4 regions of the Neobacillus phoenicis genome follow, and region 3 is predicted to be linked to each of the others. Evidence: riboswitches for the same ligand, from Rfam matches in the RefSeq annotation. Region 3 holds a riboswitch; each other region holds the start of a gene.
What was found. A riboswitch is a leader RNA that binds a small molecule or an ion and turns the genes downstream of it on or off. The one in region 3 is predicted to bind cyclic di-GMP.
Positions count from the first base shown of each region.

Region 1 (5,717 bases), 1.4 Mb from region 3:
ATTTCAAAAGCTGACCTTAAAATATTCAGCGAATTATCTATGTTTTGCCGAATGTAGTATTCTGTTATTCCTTTATGCCACAAAATAAATTGTAGGTTACTACCATTCTTAAACGCTCTGTTTTGTTCTTCTTGTTTGATAATTCGATCGACCTCGGAATAGTTTCTATCTCTTATTGCTTTCCGAATTTGATATTTTACTTCGTTTACATAATCAATTCTCGGAGTATACGCTAAATCATAAAAATAATTAACGTCTACGCCCAGCTTCTCTGCTATTTCGTAAAGTGTAGTAGAAAGTGGAATGACTTCTCCTTTTTCTATTCTACTAATTTGTGCCTGGGTCCCAATTCCTTCTGCTAGCTGTTTTTGTGTAATTTGGGCATATTTCCTTAAATATTTAATATTACTTCCTATTATTTGCGCCTTCTCATACATTTGACTACCCCCAAAAAATACAACTATAGTTATATTCCAAACCAAATAATGGCATAATTTATAGCGTTCCCCCGATTCAACCATACTTTTCTCCCATTATTGAAAATTTTTATAGTCTTAAAATATAGTATGATTGCCTTATCATCATATAGGGGGTAAGAAAAAATGAAACGATTAACTTTTATTTTAATAGCAACTCTACTAGTAATGCTAAATATCGACGGGAATGATTTATTCACTACCATTACAAATGATATACTAACTACTCTTCCAAATCATGATTTACCCAATCAACATTAACTGTTAAATAAGTCTTGAACTTCTAATTTGTCTAATTGGTAAATTAGAAGTTCATCTATTTCATCAAAAGAGTTTTTCTGCTCCTTTTATCTTTATACATATTTTTATCTGCCTGGGAAAATAATCCTTCCATTTGTCCTACTGAACCGGAAGCATAGCTATATCCGATCGACATTTTAATCGTAACGACTAACGAATTAGCATTATACTTTTCTATATCCTTATGAATTTCAGATACCAAATGTTGGACTAGATTTTCCGACTGATTAGTTACCATTATAATAAACTCGTCCCCACCAATTCGTGCCACCGATATCGCATCCGATGAGTATTGATTGATAAGTGCTGCAACCCCTTTGATTAATTCATCTCCAGCTTTATGTCCAAAATGATCATTCACATATTTAAGACCATCTACATCACACACAACTAATGCAACAGGGACATTTATTTTTCTATTGAGCTCTTCAAATTTCATTTCAAAATATTCCCTATTATAAATACCTGTTAAGGGATCGTGGTGGATTCGATATTCTAATTCCTGTTGGAGTTTTACTTTTTCGTCAATATTCCTCATAATTCCTTGTATGACAACTAATTGCCCATTTTCATAAATAGGTGTGGCGTATTCCTCAAACCACCTATAGTTTCCATCATTGTCTCTCCAACGCTGAATGAGGATTTCAGAATAATCCATTTCTCCGCTTACTTTATGAACTAGTGTTTCATAATCATCAGGATGGACCCTTTCAAAGGGTGCGTAAGGGTTTAAGTCAGCTTCTTCTATAACTCCTTTGCCCAAAAACGTTTCGATGGAAGGACTTATATATTTAAATTTCATCGTCAATACTTCATAGTAATAAACAACATCTTTTGAACTTTCTATTAATTGGAAGATGGTTTGATATTTTCTTTTCCACTTTAACTTTCCGTAAAGAAATCCCACCAGAAGAACAACAACTACTACTAATAAAAGGATGACCGTTACCTTCATTTCCTTTTCTCCTATCTCTCTGATAAAAGTTTCTTTAAATTCTTGATCAAAATAAAAATGGACCAACCCAACATAGATTAGTCCATTTAACTGGAACATGCATATTGGTAACTGGCTAACATGGTCTCACGACTTTAGTCCCTATAGTTTTGCGTCTTCATCTTTCAATGAATTTGCCCTTCACAGTCTATTTAATTTTAAAATTAGTAAACATCTATCTTACTAAATTATAATTGCCAAATAAAACCAGGTCAATAGACCTAATTCAATAAGCACCGGGAACGGATCCCCAAACTCGTTGGTTCCTCCAATTTGGTAGAAATCTACCCCAAAAATACCAAAATCGCTTCTTTTTTTCACTTTGAAAGCAAAATGGTCCATTGGACGACAAAAATGCGCTCTAACTGGAAATAGAGCGGTTCGATACTTCTCTCAAAACCCGATATTCTAGGAACTGCCAACAGGCATCCACTCTATCGACGAAAGGTTGTTACGGGATGAAGAATCTAAAATCAGGCTCTATGGATCGTTATGAACACTATTCACAGTTTGGGAGTGTAAAGGAATTTAATTATCATATTGAAATGTGGCTCTTAGAAACGAAACCGACTTTTTCTAAAGGAGAACTCATCGGATTGAAACGGCTGATCCGTTTTTCAGCGAAAATACCGGGCGTCTCTCATGCGAAAATTGGAGCCATCTTAAAAGCGATCCATGAGGAATACCACGATCATGGGATTTCCCGCTCTACATTTAAACGCATGATTCAAAAAGCCATTCAATTGAAATCTATTTATCGCGTATATTCAAATTTACTTAAAGAGGGGAGCAACAAAATGAAAAAAAGAGGAAAATATATAGGAAAATTACTAAAAAGGCTTCGGGAGGCAAAGGACATAACACGGCAAGACCTGGCATTTAATTGTGCGCTCGGCGTGTCATATATGAGTAAACTAGAACGAAACATTCAAGAACCAAGTCTTGGAACCATCTTCATTATCGCCTCAAAGCTAGGAATCAAAGCATCTGAATTTATCGAAGCACTTGAGGACTCGGAAGAATAAACGTTTGGTTAGTAGTAGGTAAAGCCCTGCTAGCCTTGATTTCTTGCAGTAGAAGCCTCCAAAAGATTATCGATCATTCGGGCGGCGGGCACTTTAATCCATTGGCTGTGTTATCATTCATCGTTGATTTTCGTGTAGGTAGGAGAATTCATAAGCGGAGAATTTCACGCTATTGTATATAGAGGAAGCTTGAGAGGCAGAAATAAGCGGAGAAATTCCCACTATTGTATAAAAAGTAAGCTTAAGAAGCAGAAATAAGAGGAGAAATTCCCTTTAACTGTTCTAAAATAAGACAAAATCAGTCAAGTCCAATTAATTGTGTAAAAGTGTCAACAATGGTTTCGACTAATAAAAAAATTAAGTATGGTGAATTACATTTATTTTGAGTTTACATCGAGAGGCTGGCATTATTGCCTAGAGGGGGAGGGCAAGCAAGGTGTTTTTGTTTCTCCATCAGGTAGTTCGGCTCGTAGGACCCTTCTATGCGACCGTAACCCTTCTCCATCAGGCAATTCGGGCTCATACAACCCTTCTATGCGACCGTAACCCTTCTCTATCAGGCAATTCGGGCTCATACAACCCTTCTATGCGACCGTAACCCTTCTCCATCAGGCAATTCGGGCTCATACAACCCTTCTATGCGACCGTAACCCTTCTCTATCAAGCAATTCGGGCTCTTAGAACCCTTCTATGCGACCGTAACCCTTCTCCATCAGGCAATTCGGGCTCATACAACAGTCAAGTCCATTTAATTGTGTAAAAGTGTCAACAATGATTCCGATCAATAAAAAAATTAGTAAGGTGAACTATATTATTTCGAATTTACATTGAGAGGCGGGCATGATAGCCTAGGAGGGCAAGCCAGGTGTTGTTAAACTCCTGGCTTCCTGGCGTTACATCATGCCCGCTGGAGGCTCGATGTCAATTCGAAATTAGGCTTTTCCACTCCACTTGAGTAGAGAGTTATTTTTCATTTGTTTTCTTGAGGTAAGGAACATTATTTTTGTTCCAATCTTTTTCAATATCCATTAATACGGATCCAATTATTCGGATAGCGGACAAATCATTTGTAAAAATACGTATGACTTTTTCTCTCCTCCGTACTTCTTGGTTTAAGCGCTCTAGCATATTCGTTGTGCGTAAGTGCTTATGATACTGGACCGGCTGTGAATGAAATTGGATTGCATCTTCAAAGCCATTTTCTAATGTTTCAATTACTTTTGCGAATCCCTTGGTATCTTGATACTTCTCTACAAAGCGATTTTTCAAGTCTCTTACCACACTTAAATCTGAGTTTTGAAAGAGGTCTTTTAATTCCTGACGAGCCTCAGCAGTACCTTTTTTCGGCATAGTATCCATGATATTTCTTAAAAAATGAACACTACACCTCTGCCATGAAGTTCCTAGAAATGATTCTTTAATGGAGGTAACTAAGCCACCATGAGCATCAGAAATCACCATTTTAGGGGATTGAAGACCTCTGGACTTTAGATATTCGAAGAAGGAAGTCCAGCTATCAGTGGATTCGGTGTGATTGACTTTGAGGCCAATGATCTCTCTATGACCGCTTTCACTAACTCCAACCGCAATATGAACACTTTTAGAAACTACTCTATCGTTCTCACGAACTTTAATGTACATAGCATCCACGTACACATATGGATAATAATGAACGTTAAGTGGACGGTTTCTCCAGTCGTTGATGATGGGGTCTACGGTCTTCATTAGATTGGAAACAAGTGATTTGGACACACTCTTCCCGCATAATTCCTCTACAATTTTTGTGATTTTACGTGTAGAAACACCATTTACAACCATTTCAATCATAGAAAGAATTAGAGCTTGATCGCAGCGTTTAAATTTTTCAAAGATAGAAGTAGAAAATTCACCGTCTCTGGTACGAGGAACTTTTAGTTTGAGAGAACCTACACCAGTAATGAGTTCACGCTCATAGTAACCATTTCGATAGCCCCTCCGATCTTCGGTTCTTTCATGAGAAAGAGCATTAATATATTCATCTCTTTCTTTTTCCATTAAAGAATTTAAAATGAGTGATAAAGAAGCCTTAACTGGTGATTCTAATGAGCTGCTTTCAACTTTTTCTTTGAGATCTTCTAAATTTATAGTAATATTGATTTGGGTCATCATCATGTCCTCCGTTTATGGTTTTCTTGGTCGAAAACATTGTAACACGGGTCATGATGATGACCTATTTTCTTTTTACACAATTATATGGACTTAATCCATACAACCCTTCTATGCGACCGTAACCCTTCTCTATCAAGCAATTCGGGCTCTTAGAACCCTTCTATGCGACCGTAACCCTTCTCCATCAGGCAATTCGGGTTCATAGAGCCTGCCTATGCGACCGTAACTCTACTCCATCAGGCAATTCGAGTTAATAAAAAAATCCAACGATTTGGACCATATAAACGGAAAAATTCCCCTTATTTTTATGGAAATAAGGGTATTTCCCAATTTAAGCGGAATTTTTCCGCTTATTTTTCAAATACTGTGAAATCAACATTCAGTTATAACAGAGCTAATCTATTAAAAAAATGACATTTATCCCAATATTATCTATAATGATATAAAAATAGATAGATATTATTGGGGGCATAGAAATGGGCTTATTTAGAGACATTGGGACATTTGCTGGGAAAGTAGCCGGAGTAGTGATTGGTGGACCGATCCAAGTAGTTGGAGAATTAACCGGAGTAGATTTAATTGAAGATATTGGTAAAGGGGTTCAGAAGGCCTCCACCATTGCTGGTGAAACACTAGGTACATTTACGGATGGGGCTGTTGGAACGGTTTCAGGGATTATTCAAGAGGATCCAGCCAAACGCGATGAAGGGTTAAGCAGTATGGGAAATGCGATTGGAACCACCGCTAAAGGAGTCTACACGACTGTAAAAATCA
Region 1 is NZ_CP154847.1:848,638-854,354, reverse strand. Features, by position in the region: gene AA0X95_RS04490 (helix-turn-helix domain-containing protein) at 1-437, opposite strand, end outside; gene AA0X95_RS04485 (hypothetical protein) at 603-737, shown strand; gene AA0X95_RS04480 (diguanylate cyclase domain-containing protein) at 793-1,731, opposite strand; cyclic di-GMP riboswitch class I at 1,835-1,919, opposite strand; gene AA0X95_RS04475 (helix-turn-helix domain-containing protein) at 2,229-2,795, shown strand; gene AA0X95_RS04470 (IS256 family transposase) at 3,759-4,940, opposite strand; gene AA0X95_RS04465 (hypothetical protein) at 5,420-5,717, shown strand, end outside.
Region 1: another riboswitch for cyclic di-GMP. It lies ahead of AA0X95_RS04480 (diguanylate cyclase domain-containing protein); the one in region 3 lies ahead of AA0X95_RS24825 (anti-repressor SinI family protein).

Region 2 (5,717 bases), 2.1 Mb from region 3:
AGCTTGAACACGTTCAAGGGCCGGATATCATCTCCGATCCCATTCCATTAGGTGGAATCCAAGTACCTGCCAGCGGCCAACCCATCATCCTCATGGCTGACCGACAAACAACCGGCGGCTACACTAGAATAGGAACAGTAATATCAGTCGACATCCCATTACTCGCTCAGGCGGTGCCTGACACCAAAATCCATTTTGTGGAAACCTCTCTTGAGGAAGCACAAAGATTATATGTAGAAAGACAGATTTTCCTGAAGCATTTGTCTCTTGCTGCAAAATAAAAAGAACCATCTTTTCCGTCCTGGGATTGATGGTTCTTGTGTTTAAATTGGTATAAATGATCTTTTTTCGTTTTTGTTGCTCTTGTTCTCATATCGGTAAAAACAAATGGGCTTCGCTTTGCTTCCGGATTCATTTTTCCCTCGCGTGACAGTTTTTCACGTTGCTTTTTGGCTCTTGATTTCGCCATTCTCTTCACTCCTTACACCATGTTTATACTAGTATATACCAATTATTTAAAGTGTAAATAAAAAAGCAAAATGACATTTCCAAAATAGTCATTTTGCCCTTTTTAGGTATATGTAGGGGAAATCTACCTGCAATACCATCTTTTCCAAATTTCTGCAGAGTCTATACAACCGTCGTCATTGCCCCAGCTTCCCTTACTTTCTCTACATTCATCATCATGGCCACCACCGCCATCATGATCGCCATCACCGTTCCACCATTTGCAAAAATCATCCCACCAATCATCATCGTCATGGTGGTCATCATCATATCGATCGTGATAGCCATCATTATTCCAGCTATAAACATGATAATCACCAGCTTTATAATCCTTATTGAAAAAGGAGAAAATATTCGCCAGTGAAAAGGTTTGTAAAAATCCGTACTGGGAAATTGATTTAGTTGTATTATCAGAGGCATAGGCAGAAGTAGGAAGCATGATTGCACATACTAGTAGCAGGATAAAGACTAAACCCTTTATTGTTTTCAAAATTAGAATACACCTCCTTTTTTGTGAATTCCTTATTTAATACGAAAATGTTCCTTATAAAGAATTTTATTATATTTTACTATTTTTGTAAATGAGTTTAACGAAGGGTTGTATAATAAAAAATCCCCCTATAAATGTAAGTAGGGGGCAAAACGAACAAATTAATTCTCTTGTTTTTTCAATTTTGGTACAGACGCTTGTTTCTTGGTATGCAGAAAGTAATAAAGTACTGCACCGATTAAAATATAGAAGGAACACATGAAATATAACGAGCTATAATCTATTTTAGCAGCAAGTAAACCTACAACGAAGGAGCCTAGAGCAATACCTGTATCATAGATAGATAAGAAGGTCGCTGTAGCTAAACCTCTTTTTCGAGGTTCCGCATCTTGGATAGCGATGGTTTGGAAGGTAGGAAAAAGTGTTCCCCATCCTAATCCAATCATACCTGCTGAAATGAGGAATGTGACTGCACCACTGCTTTGGCTTAAGACAAACATCCCAATTGAGAAAAGCAAAATAGAAGGATAAGATATAACGTTTGGTCCATAAAGATCGAGCCATTTTCCAGTGAATGGTCTAGATAGTAAAAGAACCATTGCATAGACCACAAAGAAGAGACTAGACACACTAGCCAAATGAATTTCATTTGCATAAATTGAAACAAATGAAAGAAGGGCAGAATAGACAATCGCTAGGAAGCTTCCAACAATCGAAATAGGAATGGCAGATGTCTCAAAAAGATTTTTAAAAGAAAAAGCAGAAGCTGCTTTTGGCTGATCAAGCTGCTCTGAATGATTCAATTTAACAATTAGTCCTGTAATAAGAGAACCGAAAGCAACAATAACGCTGAGAATAAATAGGGTGTTTGGTCCCCATTGTTGAATAGCCATTAATCCTACAAATGGTCCTAAAACCATGGCCATATTCGTTGACATGACGAAATATCCCATACCTTCTCCCCTGCGTGAAGCTGGAATAATATTAGCTACAATGGTTCCGACTGCTGTTGTTGCCATACCGAAACCAACACCATGAAGCAGACGAATAACTAGAAAACCGCCGACTGTTTTAGGGATAAAGTAAAGAAGAGAGGCGGCAGAGAAAATAATGAGCGCCGATAAGAGCACTTTCTTATTACTCGCGCGTTCGAGCCACTGTCCAGCAAGCGGACGTGAGATGATGGCGGATAGTAAAAATACGGTCGTCATTAATCCCGCGACAGATGCACTGCTATGTAATTCATCCAAGGCATAGGTGGGAAGCGTGACGAGCAGGATATAAAAAGTTAAGAAAAGAAAAAAATTACTTAAAGATACACTAATAAAATCCTTCGTCCATAGTTTGGGTTTGTTCATAGATGTGATGCACACTCCTTTATAAAAGATGCTTTAACCAGCTAGATTGCAGTGACAGTAATTCCTCTTGAGATGTTTGTGGAAAATGCTTCAGTAATGTTTGGTTGACCTCGTTCACAACACTTTCCCATTCGGGATATAATTTCAATGCCTCTTCTGTTAATTCGATATACTTTGACCGTTTGTCCTGACCTTGAACTTGCTTCACATATCCTTGTTTGACGAGACGCTGTATGGTTCTAGTCATTGGAGGTGCTTCAACAAATAGATAATCACAAAGTTCTCGTTGGGTTAACGATCCTTTGGTTTTTAAAACAAAAATAACGGCCCATTGCGAACCGTACAAGCCCATTGGCGATAAAGCTTCATTGAGTTTATTGGTGAGATGGCGTGAAAGCTGGTGAAGAGTATGGAATAATTCGTGGGTTATCATAAATGCACTCCGATACTTCAAATAATTAGTTACCTAGGTAACTATAGTGTATTTATTATTAAATGTCAAGAAATGTACACAGGGGCATAAATACTCATAATTTGTTAAAAAAATCAATTTTTTTGTAAAAAATTGACGAAAAACGTTGAATTGTTCCTAGTTAGATTTTACTATTAAGGTATAAAGTGAAAAAGGCAAACTTTTTGAAAAAAAAAGGACGCAAAGCCACGAGTCTAAGGTCATATGACTATGATAGTCGGGTTGCCAAAAAGAACAGAATCTAATGTTTAAATAAAACTTCTACGGCATTACGGTTTGTTAGTCCACCTCTTTTTGGAGGCTTTTTATTTGTTGGAAAATAAACATAAAGGGATGGGTGGGAAATTGAAGATGTTTTTTGGTTCTATTGAATATTTTGAGAAGGAAATCACGAGGTTTGCAAAAAAGGAACGCTCTGTTCATTTGTCACGTGAACAAGTGATGGAAATTTACTCTGAAATGAAAGACGAATTAATGAATGATTTTATTTGTGATGAGCGTATTAAAAAAGAGTGCATACATAATCTAAATCTTGCAAGTCAAAGATTCCTACATAAATATCAGGCTGTGTAATGATGAACCATATGTTAAAAAGAGTGACTATAAAATAGTCACTCTTTTTACATGGAGATGCTTATCTTAACACATTAAAATATCTTGCTTCTGGATGGGCAAAAACCATTGCAGAAACAGAAGCTTCCGGTTCCATCATGCAACCATCTGTTAATTGAATTCCAATTTCTTCAGGCTGAATTAATTTAAATAACTTTTTCTGATCCTCTAAATCAGGACAGGCTGGATAACCGAAGGAGAATCGTTGTCCTTGGTATTTAGCAGCAAAGCGGTCCTGCATGGAAAAATCAAGAGGATCCGGGAAGCCCCAGCGGTCACGCATTTGACGGTGGATTAATTCAGCAAAGCCTTCTGCAGTCTCGAGTGCTAATGATTGGAGAGCATGGCTCTCAAGGAAACGACCGTCCGCCTTGAATTCATCCGCTTTTTCTCGAATCCCTCTACCTGCCGTTACGGTAAAGAAGCCAACATAATCCATCACACCACTGTCAACAGATTTTAAGAAATCCGCTAAACAAAGATGTGGTGCGGAATCCTGACGTGGGAAATCAAATGTTTCAATAATTTGATCATGATTTTCAGGATTATAAATATAGATCTTGTTTCCATCCGCCTGTGCCGGGAAAAACTGATATACGGCATTCGGTGTAATCCAATTTTCACGGGTTGCATCTGAAAGCAGTTGGTCCACAACCTCCTTAACTTTTACAGCCTTTTCATCTTTTTCAGCAAGCAGGTTCGCGATTTTCCCCTTTACACCAAGATGATGCCCAATAAGCATTTGCATATTGATGTATGGCTCAATATGGGAAAGCGAATAAGTTTTTAAAACATGCCTTTTTGTATCCAGTGGCGTAAAGACTGGTGCCTCTGTGGATATAGCCGGCTTCACTTTCACTGCAACAGATCCTGTAGAGCGGACAGGTAACTCTCTTGGTACCTCTAATGCAGCCAGCTTTTCCGCCTTCTCATCCAACAGCTTTTGGTGTTCCTCTGGGTTTTGCAGTTGGTTTGCCAGTGATAATCCATTCATCGCATCCTTCGCATACAAAACAAGTCCATCATATTCCTTAGCAATCTTCGTATCGGTAAACTTACGAGATAGAGCAGCACCGCCGACTAAGATAGGGAGTGAAATGCCAGCATCTTTCATATCCTGTGCCGTTAACACCATTTGCTGTGCAGATTTAACCAGTAAACCGGATAATCCAACCATATCTGGTTTTTCCCTAAGAATAGCTTGAACTAAATCGGTTGGATTCACTTTAATCCCGAGGTCTATCACATCATAACCATTATTGCTCAGTATAATGTCTACAAGGTTTTTACCAATATCATGGACATCACCTTTTACAGTCGCTAAAATAACTTTGCCTTTTGTCGCAGATACATCTCCTTTTTCCATATGCGGCTCTAAATGCGATACCGCGGCCTTCATCACTTCTGCACTCTGTAAAACCTCAGCAACAATTAATTGGTTATCATTAAAAAGTCGCCCAACTTCTTTCATGCCATCCATTAACGGTCCATTAATGATATCAAGCGGGGCAGGATAGCTTTCCAGCGCCAAATCCAAATCTGGTAATAATCCTTCTTTCGTGCCCTCCACAACATAATAAGCGAGACGCTCTTCTAAAGTCATGTTTGGAACCGTGCTCTTCGCCTCTTTCTTTTTACCACGGTAAAACTCCGTAAAAACAGCTAAAGTCTCATCAGTTGTTTTAAATAACAAATCCTCCGCTAATGTAACTTCTTCCTTAGAAATGGAGGCAAAGCGCTCCAACTTTTCCGTATTCACAATGGCGTAATCCAAACCAGCCTGTGTACAGTGGTAAAGGAATACCGAATTCAAAATTTCTCTGCCAACAGGTGGCAATCCAAACGACACATTACTAATCCCAAGAATCGTTTGTACTCCTGGAAGCTGCTCCTTGATTAACCTAATACCTTCCACAGTAGCTTTAGCCGAACCAATATATTGCTCATCACCAGTACCTACAGGAAAAACTAATGGGTCAAATATCAAATCCTGTGGTTTGAGTCCATATTTGTTTACCAACAAATCATGAGATTGTTTAGCAATCTCAAGCTTGCGCTCGGCAGTAACTCCCATACCTTCCTCATCGATGGTACCGACAACAACAGCTGCACCGTAACGATGAATCAAAGGAATAATCGCTTCAAAGCGTTCCTCGCCATCCTCAAGATTTATTGAATTAATAATCGCTTTTCCTTGAGAATATTTGAGTGCTTTTTCAATAACCTTCTCATCGGTTGAGTCAATTACAAGAGGTACCTTAACTTTTTTTACGACCTC
Region 2 is NZ_CP154847.1:1,609,735-1,615,451, forward strand. Features, by position in the region: gene AA0X95_RS08275 (biotin-dependent carboxyltransferase family protein) at 1-281, shown strand, start outside; gene AA0X95_RS08280 (hypothetical protein) at 593-997, opposite strand; gene AA0X95_RS08285 (MFS transporter) at 1,159-2,355, opposite strand; gene AA0X95_RS08290 (MarR family winged helix-turn-helix transcriptional regulator) at 2,375-2,788, opposite strand; cyclic di-GMP riboswitch class I at 2,972-3,057, shown strand; gene AA0X95_RS08295 (hypothetical protein) at 3,137-3,400, shown strand; gene metH (methionine synthase) at 3,462-5,717, opposite strand, start outside.
Region 2: another riboswitch for cyclic di-GMP. It lies ahead of AA0X95_RS08295 (hypothetical protein); the one in region 3 lies ahead of AA0X95_RS24825 (anti-repressor SinI family protein).

Region 3 (5,717 bases):
AGGATACCTTTCTAGACGTCTTTAAGACATTTTCTTTCATCGCCTGACGGGTTGGTTTATCTAGTAAGCTGATGGCTCCACCAGCGATTGCACCAATCAGCATGCCCCTCCAAAATTGATTCTTCTTTGTCATCTTAAACTCTCCTTAATCCTAGTAATTATCATTCATCTTTTTTAAAAAACAATGCCAAAGATTCCCTACATTTATTTTGCGTTATCTCCGTTACCTATGCAAGTCCGCGTTCTATTTTATACCCATTCTTTAACGAGATTAATCGTATGAATTTAAGAGAAGATTATATTGACAGATCATTTTTAACATGAAAAGATGAGATATATGAATTCGGAAAGGGTGACCGAAATGAATCTATCAGAAAAATCGATCGAAAATGTGGAATATATGATTGAACAAATAAAAGAAAAATTAAAGGTATTGAACCTTGGGGCTATTAAACCTTCTCACTTTGATGAAGAAATGTACGAAGAATTAAAAGAAATTTATGAAATGGTTCTAAAAAAGAACTCTTTCAGTCCTAATGAAATGCAGGCATTAGTTGAAGAATTAGGTAGTCTGAGAAAAAACAAATAAATAAAATGAGGTTGACTCCAAGGAGTCAACCTCATTTTATTTTTGCTCTGTTAAGATAATAGGGCCATCCTTAGTAACGGCAAGTGTATGCTCATATTGTGCTGAATATTTTCCGTCTACAGTTCTTGCGGTCCAGCCATTCGTATCCATCTTCGTTTGATATTGACCGATATTCACCATTGGCTCAATCGTAAAGACCATTCCTTCTTTAATCCTGGCCCCTTTTCCTGGCAGCCCGTAATGAGGAACATCCGGTTTCTCATGAATCACAGCCCCAATGCCATGTCCAATAAAGTCCCTAACAACCGATAATCCTTCACTTTCCACATAGGTTTGAATCGCATGCCCAATATCACCGATTCGATTGCCGACAACGGCCTGCTCAATTCCTTTATATAGTGCTTCCTTTGTCACTTTTAATAAATGCTCTGTTTCCTTAGAGACATTTCCTACTGCATAAGACCACGCAGAGTCCGCTAAGGCACCATTATAATTTACGACCATATCGATGGTAACAATATCTCCTTCTTTTAATGGCTCTTTTCTTGGAAAGCCATGGCATATTTCATCATTGATACTTGCACATGTTGCATATTCATAGCCTTTGTATCCTTTTTGCTCTGGGGTTGCCTTGTGTTCGGTTAAGAATTTATTGACAAACTGGTCAATTTCCCAAGTAGTTACTCCTGGCTTAATTAATTTAGCAATTTCCTTATGACAGGCCGCAAGGATTTCTCCAGCCTTTTTCATCGCTTTAATTTCACGTGGTGATTTCAGGACAATCATTCTTTTCCCTGCCTTTTTGATTATTTTTATGTATAGTAAGCTTTACAGTAAGTAAAAGAAGTTTAAGATACATTCTCATTTGGAAACACTATTAATATTAACTCGAATCCGTCATTTTTTCAAAAGAACTTCTTACCCGTGGGTTTTTCAAGATGACCATTTTATAATATTCACTATTTTGTCATATTCCTTCGTTCTTAATATGGTACTTTTTCATTCTTTTTGATAGAATTAACGTATAAATATGTTTAATAGGTGTGTGAATGGAATGATTGGTGATCGCGTAAAAAAATTTCGCTTAGAAAAGAAGATGTCTCTTTCAGAACTTGCAGAGCAAGCTGGGGTCGCTAAGTCTTATTTAAGCTCTCTGGAGAGAAACCTGCAAAAAAATCCATCTATACAATTTCTCGAAAAAATTGCTGCCGTTTTAAATCTACCCGTCGAACATTTAATTCATGAACAAATTAACAAGGATGATTTAGACAGTGAATGGATGAACTTAGTTAAAGAAGCTATGGGTTCTGGGGTTTCAAAAGAGCAATTTCGTGACTTTCTAGAATTTAATAAGTGGAGAATAAATCAAAATAATAGTAATGATTAATTTTATTCTATAAAGAAGAAAAGCATTCTACAAAAGAAACCTCTTTTAGTAGAATGCTTTTTTAAATATGTAACAAGTTAGTTCTTTTGAACTTCTTGGTGGAGGAAATCACGAACATCTGTAATAGATAAGCCAAGTTCTTTTGCTTCTAAAATTAGCGCCATCCATTCCTGATCAATTACATCCACGTCTCTCTCTGCAATAATCATTTTTTCTCCCCCTAAAATACACATAGTATTCCAGGTAACCCGGCCATCATAGCAAGAAAGGCCTGCCTTAGATCCTCGGCTTTGCGTCCCTACTTTTCAACAGGTTTGCCTTTTTCTGTTTATTCTACAACTTAAGTATTGCATTCTTCCATTTTTATATTATTTATCTAGGTATAAATACTTAATACTAAATGATATGTTCATTATATCTAGTCCTTTTATATTAGGTTGTTGTTTTTTGTCTTTTTTTTATAATTTTCAAACTACTTTTATACACAAATTATCCTATTTTTCTACAAAAACTCCCTTTTCCCTCCACTTTCAGTAAAAGAAATTAAAAAAAGAAGGATATTAGGTCAAATCCTCCCTTTAAAATAGTATATTATTTGCCGCCTTTTACTGCTGCAATACGAGCACCTATTTTGGCATTATGTTTTACCAGTGCAATATTTGCTTCTAAACTTGACCCTGCTGTTAGCTCTTTTACCCTGCTTAAGAGGAAAGGTGTGACCTCTTTACCATGAATCCCTTTACTTTTTGCCTCGTTTAAAGCAATCTCTATAACATTATTAATTAAAGCTTCATCCATTGCATAGGGTTCTGGAATGGGGTTGGCAATGACGATTCCACCTTCTAAACCTAAATCCCATTTAGTCTTCATTAATGCTGAGGCTTCCTCTGGTGAATCCACTCGGAAATTTACTTTATAAGGGCTTGTTCTCGTATAAAAAGCTGGCAGAATCTCTGTTTGATAACCAACGACGGGCACTCCGTTGGTTTCTAAATACTCCAATGTTAAGCCTAAATCAAGAATTGATTTTGCTCCAGCACAAACGACTGCTACATTTGTTTTTGCTAATTCCTGCAAGTCGGCGGAAATATCCATTGTTACTTCTGCGCCGCGGTGAACACCGCCAATACCACCTGTCACAAACACGTTAATTCCACCCATTTGTGCACAAATCATGGTCGCTGCAACCGTTGTGGCCCCGTGTTTTTGTGTTGCGATTATGTAGGGAAGATCCCGCCTGCTAGCTTTCATGATCTCCTTACTAGTGCCTAAGAATTCTAATTCCTCATCAGATAAACCGATTTTGATTTTCCCATTAATGATGGCAATAGTTGCTGGTACAGCGCCATTCTGCCTGATAATTTCTTCTACTTCTCTTGCAGTCTCTATATTCTGAGGGTACGGCATTCCATGTGAAATAATCGTCGATTCAAGTGCAACAATTGGCTTCCCTTCTCTTTTTGCTTCAAGTACTTCCTCTGAAAAGGACAGGTATGCTTGGTTCATCGTTTGGTGACCCCTTTACTAAAGTATTTCTGGTAGGTTTCAAGTAAGGATTGCTGGTTTAATTCGGGATTTACCGTTTCATTTGAATGAATGGTTATCAATGAGCATGAAAGACCAATTTTACAAGAATCTTCGGTACTCAAACCCTTAAGATATCCAAATATAATTCCGGCAATGAGAGAATCGCCTGCCCCAGTTACATCCACAATAGGAACAGTTGGAGGTATTAACGCTCCCGCTTCGCCATCCTTTGTATAATAAATTAATCCCTTCTCACCTCGGGTAATAACTACTTTCTCCACACCTTTTTTCATAATGACTTCAGCTGCTTGGTAGAAGTCTCCTTCTGATCTTATTTCTAGGTTGGATAACGCCTCTGCTTCTTTATGGTTGGCTACAAGCCAGGTTACACCTTCAAGGGATGCTGGGAGCTTTTCTGTTTTAGGAGCGGAAACTGTAGCAATACAAATAGGTTTGTTGAAGTTTTTACAGTCAGTAATTACTTGTTGAATGATGTTTTTTGGAAAGTTTGTATCTAATAAAATCATTTTTGACTGTTCTATATGCATCCATATCTCTTCAAAAATGGTATCTTTCACTTCATCATAAATAGCCATATCGGCTAGTGCGATTTCCATTTCACCTAATGGATCAAGTACGGCAGTATAAGTGCCAGTAGATTTTCCTTGTATGATTTGTGTAGGGCATACTTCTACAAAATGTTTAGTGTTTTCTAGGAGCCATTCCCCTTCAGGATCTGAGCCAACATATGCAAACAGAGATGCTTTTAGACCTATTCGGCCTGAGTTTTCTGCAATATTTCTTGCGACTCCTCCCCGTGACATGGAGCTTATGGCTGGGTTTGATGTTCCATACTTCAACTGTTTAATCGCCTGAATTTTACGGTCTACATTCGCTCCACCAATACAGAGAATATCAAAAATGATTGCTTCCTCTTTGTTCATTGTTAGCATCCACTCCTTAAGATCCTTTGTTAAGCAAGTCAAAATTTCAAAATATTCCCTACTCATATAACTATTACGATACGTATCTTGAAAATCCTGTTATAAAAATAGAAAAACATTTTGCTATTTGAATACACTGCTTAGCAACAAGGATTTATGTTAATAAAATTTGTCTAAAATGTGACAGATAACATATAATATAAACAACATATAAATATACTAAATATTATTAATATTCAAAATAAAGGTCGGTGTTTAATGCTATGACTGTGATTCATGTTTTAAATTACTCGATTCCGATTGCGTTTATGGTGTTTGCTGGTTTTCTACTCGACCGTATGTGCAAACCGGCCAAACAGGAAGACGCCTCGACTGGTGAGACTTCAGGGGGAGAAATAAAATAAAGCTGGTGAAAGTGTATGCGCCCACTTTCACCAGCTTTTTTTGTTAGCTTTATTAATTTGTATCAAGCGAGAACGACCCTGCGTGACCGATTTGCCTTTTCCACATGCTTTTGGGGCTCTTAGACCTCTTCTTCGGACCGGTTTGCCTATACTACGTGCCTTAATTGCCTTGTGGAAATAATTTAGTTCGCTTAGACGGGGGCTATGAGACCGTTCTGCCTGTTGGAGAAGGGCTTTGGTCGCTTAGACCGGGGTATGAGACCGAACTACCTGATGGAGAGGGGGTTTGGTCGCATACACGGGTTCTATGCGACCGTACTGCCTAATGGAGAAGGATTTTGGTCGCTTAGACGGGGGCTATGAGACCGTACTGCCTCATGGAGAAGGGGTTTGGTCGCTTAGATGGGGGCTATGAGACCGTACTGCCTCATGGAGAAGGATTTTGGTCTTATAGACGGGGGCTATGAGACCGAATTGCCTCATGGAGAAGGATTTTGGTCTTATAGACGGGGGCTATGAGACCGAATTGCCTCATGGAGAAGGATTTTGGTCTCATAGACGGGGGCTACGAGACCGGTGTGCCTTTTCCACTACCTTTGGAGGCACGTATACCTTTTCCACAACCTCTTGAGGCACGTAGATCACTTCTACGTTACTGATTCCTCACTTTAGCACCCACCTTGGGCACGTAAAGATCTCTTATATTAATATCTTATTTTCTTCTGTACCTTGTGCTCATAATTTTTAAAAATGGCGGAGTTCGTTTTAACCCCTCGTTTGGACATTAGTTGGTTAAACCAAAGGAGTTTTTCGTTTAATTTCTTTTGGAGGCTTTCTTTCTCATTGGAGTCATCACATTTCTTCAT
Region 3 is NZ_CP154847.1:4,851,017-4,856,733, forward strand. Features, by position in the region: gene AA0X95_RS24805 (YtxH domain-containing protein) at 1-133, opposite strand, end outside; gene AA0X95_RS24810 (DUF1128 domain-containing protein) at 362-589, shown strand; gene map (type I methionyl aminopeptidase) at 626-1,375, opposite strand; gene AA0X95_RS24820 (helix-turn-helix domain-containing protein) at 1,644-1,976, shown strand; gene AA0X95_RS24825 (anti-repressor SinI family protein) at 2,054-2,185, opposite strand; cyclic di-GMP riboswitch class I at 2,216-2,305, opposite strand; gene AA0X95_RS24830 (pseudouridine-5'-phosphate glycosidase) at 2,568-3,482, opposite strand; gene AA0X95_RS24835 (carbohydrate kinase family protein) at 3,479-4,447, opposite strand; gene AA0X95_RS24840 (hypothetical protein) at 4,711-4,851, shown strand; gene AA0X95_RS24845 (DnaJ family domain-containing protein) at 5,556-5,717, opposite strand, start outside.

Region 4 (5,717 bases), 300 kb from region 3:
TATAGAAATAGGCAAAACCTGTGACTTTTACCTGTTTTAATTGATTACTAGAATAGTTGTAAGGTTTATAAACCGGGACAAGTATTATTCTTGAACAGCTACGTAAACTATAATCGCCGGGTGGCTGTGTACAACCATTTACTCGTTCTTGAATTACATCTCTTGTTTTACCAGCAATATTCCCTGTTTGCGTATCAATAATATCGCCAATCTTTAGTTCCTCTTGGTAGCCGTACCGCAAATTTTGTTCATAGGTTTTTGCTCCTGGTCCACTAAGTGCCAAGATGCCAAAATTCCCTGATGAAACTCCTGAAGAATCAACTTTCAATTGGTAAGTTTTGTTATATTCCAGAATCACACTCTCGTCGATCCCTAATGGAGCGGCACCTACTGCTTTTCCAATTGCTCCCAAACCTGCCGTAGCTCTGGCTGTAACGTCTGTTTTATCAAGACCAAATATTTTCATAAACGTTAGGTTTACTGTTTTCGTTAAGTGTATGGTAACTTTACTCCCCATGTTAATATCTAGATTTGATAACGTACTAGAAGATTTATGAGAGTCTAAAATGTATTGAACTGTACTAGTGACCTTTTGTTCCGTATTCGGCAGCTCCTGTGCACCTGAAAGAACGGCTGCATTTGCAACCTTTTGTAACTTCGCTTTTTCCATATACATTAGGCTTCCATCTATCGCCAGACCTGCCATGGATAGAATTGTCATTAGCGAAATTGCACCCAGGATGAGGACATTCCCTTTTTCATCCTTTAGGAATCTAATAAAAAATTTTCGCATTTTTATCCCTCACTCTACGCGAATCGTTGAACTTGTTTCGATGGCAAAATTAGAGGGGAAGAACTTAGAAATCAAAGGTGTCAAAAAGTTCATCGGATACGTTAGCTTTACTGTTACATAGTCTCCCGAACGCCTGACTGTATCCGCTGGAGTAATATTCACCTGTAATTTTGTCTGGTCCCCTAAATGCACGTATTGGTGGGCGAAAGTTGAAATATCAGCATCCTTCTTACCTAGACCACCTAGCCTAACCGTTTCCTGCGCAGCCATTTGCAAGTGCGCATAGGAATAAATCACTCTACCGAAATCTAAGATTCCTACCAGAATCAATAGAAAAATAGGAATAATTAGCGCTGTTTCCACCAAAGATTGGCCACGCTCATCCTTTTTCATAAAGAAATGACTCCAGGAAAGTAAGCTTGAAAGATGGCCCCTGCAGCGATGGCTACCCCGTAAGGAAGAGTGGTTTTGACCGAATCATTCTCCTCGAGTAAGGAAAGTCTCATCCCATGCCGCAGACCATGCATTAGGTACAATATTTTCTTTAAAAATCCTTTACGATAAAAAATAAATAGGATGGCCATAATCCCTCCTGCCAATGCCATGTATATTGATGCCATTAATACAAAACTGATACCTTTTAAACCGCCAATTACTGCAAGGAGTTTTACATCTCCCGCCCCCATTCCTCCAAGGAGATAAGGGATTAATAAAATCCACAAACCAACTACCGTACCAAGGAGCGCCTCTGCTAAGCCATGCCACCCACCGGTAATGGCGTGAACAATCCATGCTATTATCAAAAAGGGAAATAAGACCTTATTATATATTTTTCGTTCCTTTAAGTCGGTAATTACACATATGATTAAGAGAATAATTAATAAATAGGTACTCCACACATAAACTCCTCTCCTTTCCTTATAGAAGTTAAAGTACAGCGCTTAATTTATGTTTAAAGAAAAACAGCCTCACGTTTGTTTCGCACGCAAGGCTGTATTAGAAATTCAGTTTCTAGATTATTAACTATTAATCAACCTTCTCCGCCTGCACCAGCCTCAATTAAAGCGTCCTTAGCATCCGTAAATAACTTAACAACTTGATCTTTCATTATTAATAGTACTGCTACAGCGCCAACCGCAATTAGTCCTAAAACTAACCCATACTCAGTCATACCTTGTCCTTGTTCTTCAGTAAATAAAGCTTTCATTTTTTTCATCATTTGTAAAAACCCCTTTTCAATTTATAGTTAAATAGTTTCCAATTTTTGTTTCTGTTTTTTGAATCATGCCTGCTGGCAATTCTAATACTGACTTTGCTCTTTTGTGATACTTTCCTACTGTTGCAGGCTTTACCGTTTCGTCCAGGCCTACAATTTCAAAATCTTCACTTAAGTAAAGGACATCGATGGAATAATTCATGAAGAATGTGTGAATGGATTGGCAGGGTCGAATTAACAAGCCGTGTCCTGCTGGTAAACTTTTCGAAAACATCAGCCCTTTTAATCTTTTAAAAAAGGTATCAGCTGTTGATAGATTGTTTGCCAGTTCCGCTCCGTTTGACAGATTCACGACTTTCACGTATTTCACCTCCGAATAAAAGAAATAACCCCGCCTTTACCGAAAGGGGGGTTAGTAAAATAGACTGACTAAATAGACATAGGAAACCTATGAGTAAATAGTAGTACTAATATGAAACACCCTGTTCTTTCGGTAACTGGCTGGCGTAGTGCAAAAGCACCTTAGCCCCTTTAGCTTTGCGTCACTGATTTTCATCAGTTTTGCCTTTATCGAGAATCAGTGTTTGTTTGTCCGACTGATCTCTTAATCACATAATAGAACTTTTTTCCCTCAGAGAGCATCCTACTAAAATACTATTTTTAGTCGAAAACACTAGGTAATTATACCTATTTTCGACTTATACCCTTATAAAATCGACATAAAATTCGTATATAATCCTCAATTTACCTCCCTTGCCAATTTATTTAGGCGAATCATTCACCATACAATCGCCCATACATATAATTTATAGATACCAATAAAAAGGATGTTGATCATGCCAGCCATCGTTGGAGTTGCACAGGTTATTACCCTTGGAAGCAGTTCAGTTTTCCATATTGGTGATGTGTATAAAATTATGCCATTTTCTACTGCCAAAACTTTCTCTGGAGCTGGTTCCTTTAATACAGGGGAGAGTTTACGTCTAAACAACAACATGAGTTCTACAAATACATCAGACCAAGATGGAATCGATCAACCAATTACCCTCAACGCATAATAAATGGGTGGTCTAAAATGAATTACTATATTCAGCAGTCAATTCAAATTAGTTTTATAAGAATTGGAAGTATTTCCAATTCATCTGTTATGCAAATTGGAAGTGCTGGAATGATAAAACCTTCAGCATATCTATATAATACCGGTGGATTTACAGCTCCAGCACCTAAGCCAATAAAAGCTATAGGAAGTTTAGTAGGTACACCAGCCGTTCCATTACAGGCAGCTGTTAGAAAACATGAAAACACAGACAAATAATCCTTTCCGTTTCTTTTGGGTTCTTCGAGACTATCTATTGTGAGGTGATATCATGTATCAGGATTATTCTCAATATCTTCAATGGCTGCAAATGTATATTCAAGCACAGGAAAAGAGGATCGTTACCTTGGAGGCTACCGTTCAAAAAATGCAAGAAGAAATGAAGCAAATAAAGGAGAAGCAGCCTATTCGAGTCGATAAAATTGAATATAAATTTGATCAATTGAAGGTAGAAACTCTTGAAGGAACCTTAAACATCGGCCTTAATCCTTCCGATTTGTCTGAAATTGAAGACTTTGCGGTACAAAATCAATCATTAAACGTTCCTCCACCACCAAAAGATCAAATGCAGAGATCTATGAAAATTGAAGAAGCCATTTACCGATATCTTGAAACAGATTTACCTTCAATAGTTGAATACACCCAAAGAGAATTAGAGGTCCCACCAAATGACGCCTACTTATCCTTTATCAAGCAGGATATTACTAAACAGTTACCTAACAGAGTCGAACAACATTTAAAAATGAATTTACAAAATAACCGTTCAGCGGAGAATGAAAATATAGATGACATAATTATCGAATCGATTAAGCAGGAGATAAAAAATGGTGTGGCTATTTTCTTCAAGAACCTGCCAGAACACGTGAAAGGGATGAAAGCAGAATGAACTTTGAAGTCTATAATCGAGAAGCTTAACGTCCAAAATATAAAAATTATTGGGGTTGCCAGCTCATCATTAGTCTTGGTAGGCGATACGGAATCGATTCAATTAGCCTCGACTTTTGATACCCCACCTGAATCTTTAATCATTGGACCTTTTGTACCGCTGCAATCGGACGTGACTTGATCATGCTTACAAGAACATCATGTGTAGATGCAATCAATATAGACATCGTTTCGTTTGCTTCTATCCTCCAGCTAGGAGATTCCTGTATTATTAATGGATTTTCTAAAGCACTCGCTGTACAAAGGGAAGCAGAACAGTTTTATGGGAATGAAGGGGATCTTATTTCCTATCCTGTCTTTTCCGAACCAATTCCTTTCGAATCAATTAACGAGTACTTCTCATTCTCTCAGCATCACTTAAATCCAGTTATTAAGGTTCATAACATTGATATCATCGCAATTTCATCTTCCTCCCTGTTACACGTAGGTAATAGTCAGCATGTTTCGATGGAGGTCCGGGTAAAGCATTTCAGACAGCTTCTTCCTGTTCCTAGAGAGGAAGATCAAGAACAAGGACAATGATCCCCGCATAGGTTAGATATTATATGGAATCAGCCAAGGAAAAGGATGTTTTTGATGCCAGCGATTATCGGTCCAGTACAAATCGTTAATGTAGGCGGAGGAATTGTGCAGTTTGGGGATGCCTTATATATTTCACCGAAAAGCGGCTCCAAAACTAATGCAGGTTCAGGAGCATTTAATACTGGGGGATTCATTATAACCAATAATGGATTAAGCGGTACGAATGTTCTTGATACAAACCTTATTGACCAGCCTATAGCGGGTAATAATTAAAAAAATGAGGATGACTCAATGTCAGCCTCATTTTTTTATTATCTTTATTTATTAACCTTTAAAATATGGGCTCCATCAAAGAAAAATAGATATCTTTCTACAACATTTCTTTTCCAAATCTGTTCAATTGCCCTTGTATATAAATTAATTTGCAGCTTGTAACGTTCTTCAAGGATAGGTTTTGCCTGTGAAAAACCACCCTTATATCTGTCTGTAATACCATCAGATTTATAATCAATTAATACCAATCCGTTTTCATCTTCAAGAATACAATCGATAATACCTTGTACAAAAACTGCTTCCTCTGTATCTTTCCAATTTGGGTAAACTTCTCTTGCAGGAAGCGAGAGTGTGAACGGGATTTCCCTATGAATAGCTTTTGCATGAAAATATCTTTGCCCCAATTCTGAATGAAAAAACTGAACAATTAATTTGCAATCAATAACCTCAGCTTGCTCTGGGGTTAGCAACTCATTCTTTACCATCCAATCAAGCTGATTCTTTATCGACTCTTCGCTAACTGGTCTTGATAGGTCCACATGCTGCATCACCATATGCATGGCTGTCCCCCGCTCAGCAGGGCTCAACTGTTTTTCCTGCATAAACTTAGGTCTCTTTGAGATGGTCTTCTTAAATTGTCGAACAAGTTCTGTACCGCTATGTTCATCCGCTATTTCCCTGCTCCGCTTGATTTCAGAAACCGATTGCTTTGAACGATGAATCGCTGCGCTTGGATAAGAATATTCCCATGTTAATCGGTCTTGTATTTCCTCAGCAAAAAGGGATTCTACTGGTACTGGCTCTGCCTTTTGTACCATCTCCATAAAGTGGTCTTGTTCCAGTTCAAGCGTTAGTTCCTGTTTTTTGATTTC
Region 4 is NZ_CP154847.1:4,552,513-4,558,229, forward strand. Features, by position in the region: gene AA0X95_RS23320 (pilus assembly protein TadG-related protein) at 1-793, opposite strand, end outside; gene AA0X95_RS23325 (TadE/TadG family type IV pilus assembly protein) at 803-1,186, opposite strand; gene AA0X95_RS23330 (prepilin peptidase) at 1,183-1,692, opposite strand; gene AA0X95_RS23335 (Flp family type IVb pilin) at 1,824-2,012, opposite strand; gene AA0X95_RS23340 (DUF192 domain-containing protein) at 2,029-2,370, opposite strand; cyclic di-GMP riboswitch class I at 2,499-2,585, opposite strand; gene AA0X95_RS23345 (spore germination protein) at 2,846-3,067, shown strand; gene AA0X95_RS23350 (spore germination protein GerPB) at 3,085-3,324, shown strand; gene gerPC (spore germination protein GerPC) at 3,377-3,991, shown strand; partial or broken gene AA0X95_RS23360 (spore gernimation protein GerPD) at 3,988-4,171, shown strand; gene AA0X95_RS23365 (spore germination protein GerPE) at 4,174-4,572, shown strand; gene AA0X95_RS23370 (spore germination protein) at 4,627-4,845, shown strand; gene addA (helicase-exonuclease AddAB subunit AddA) at 4,890-5,717, opposite strand, start outside.
Region 4: another riboswitch for cyclic di-GMP. It lies ahead of AA0X95_RS23340 (DUF192 domain-containing protein); the one in region 3 lies ahead of AA0X95_RS24825 (anti-repressor SinI family protein).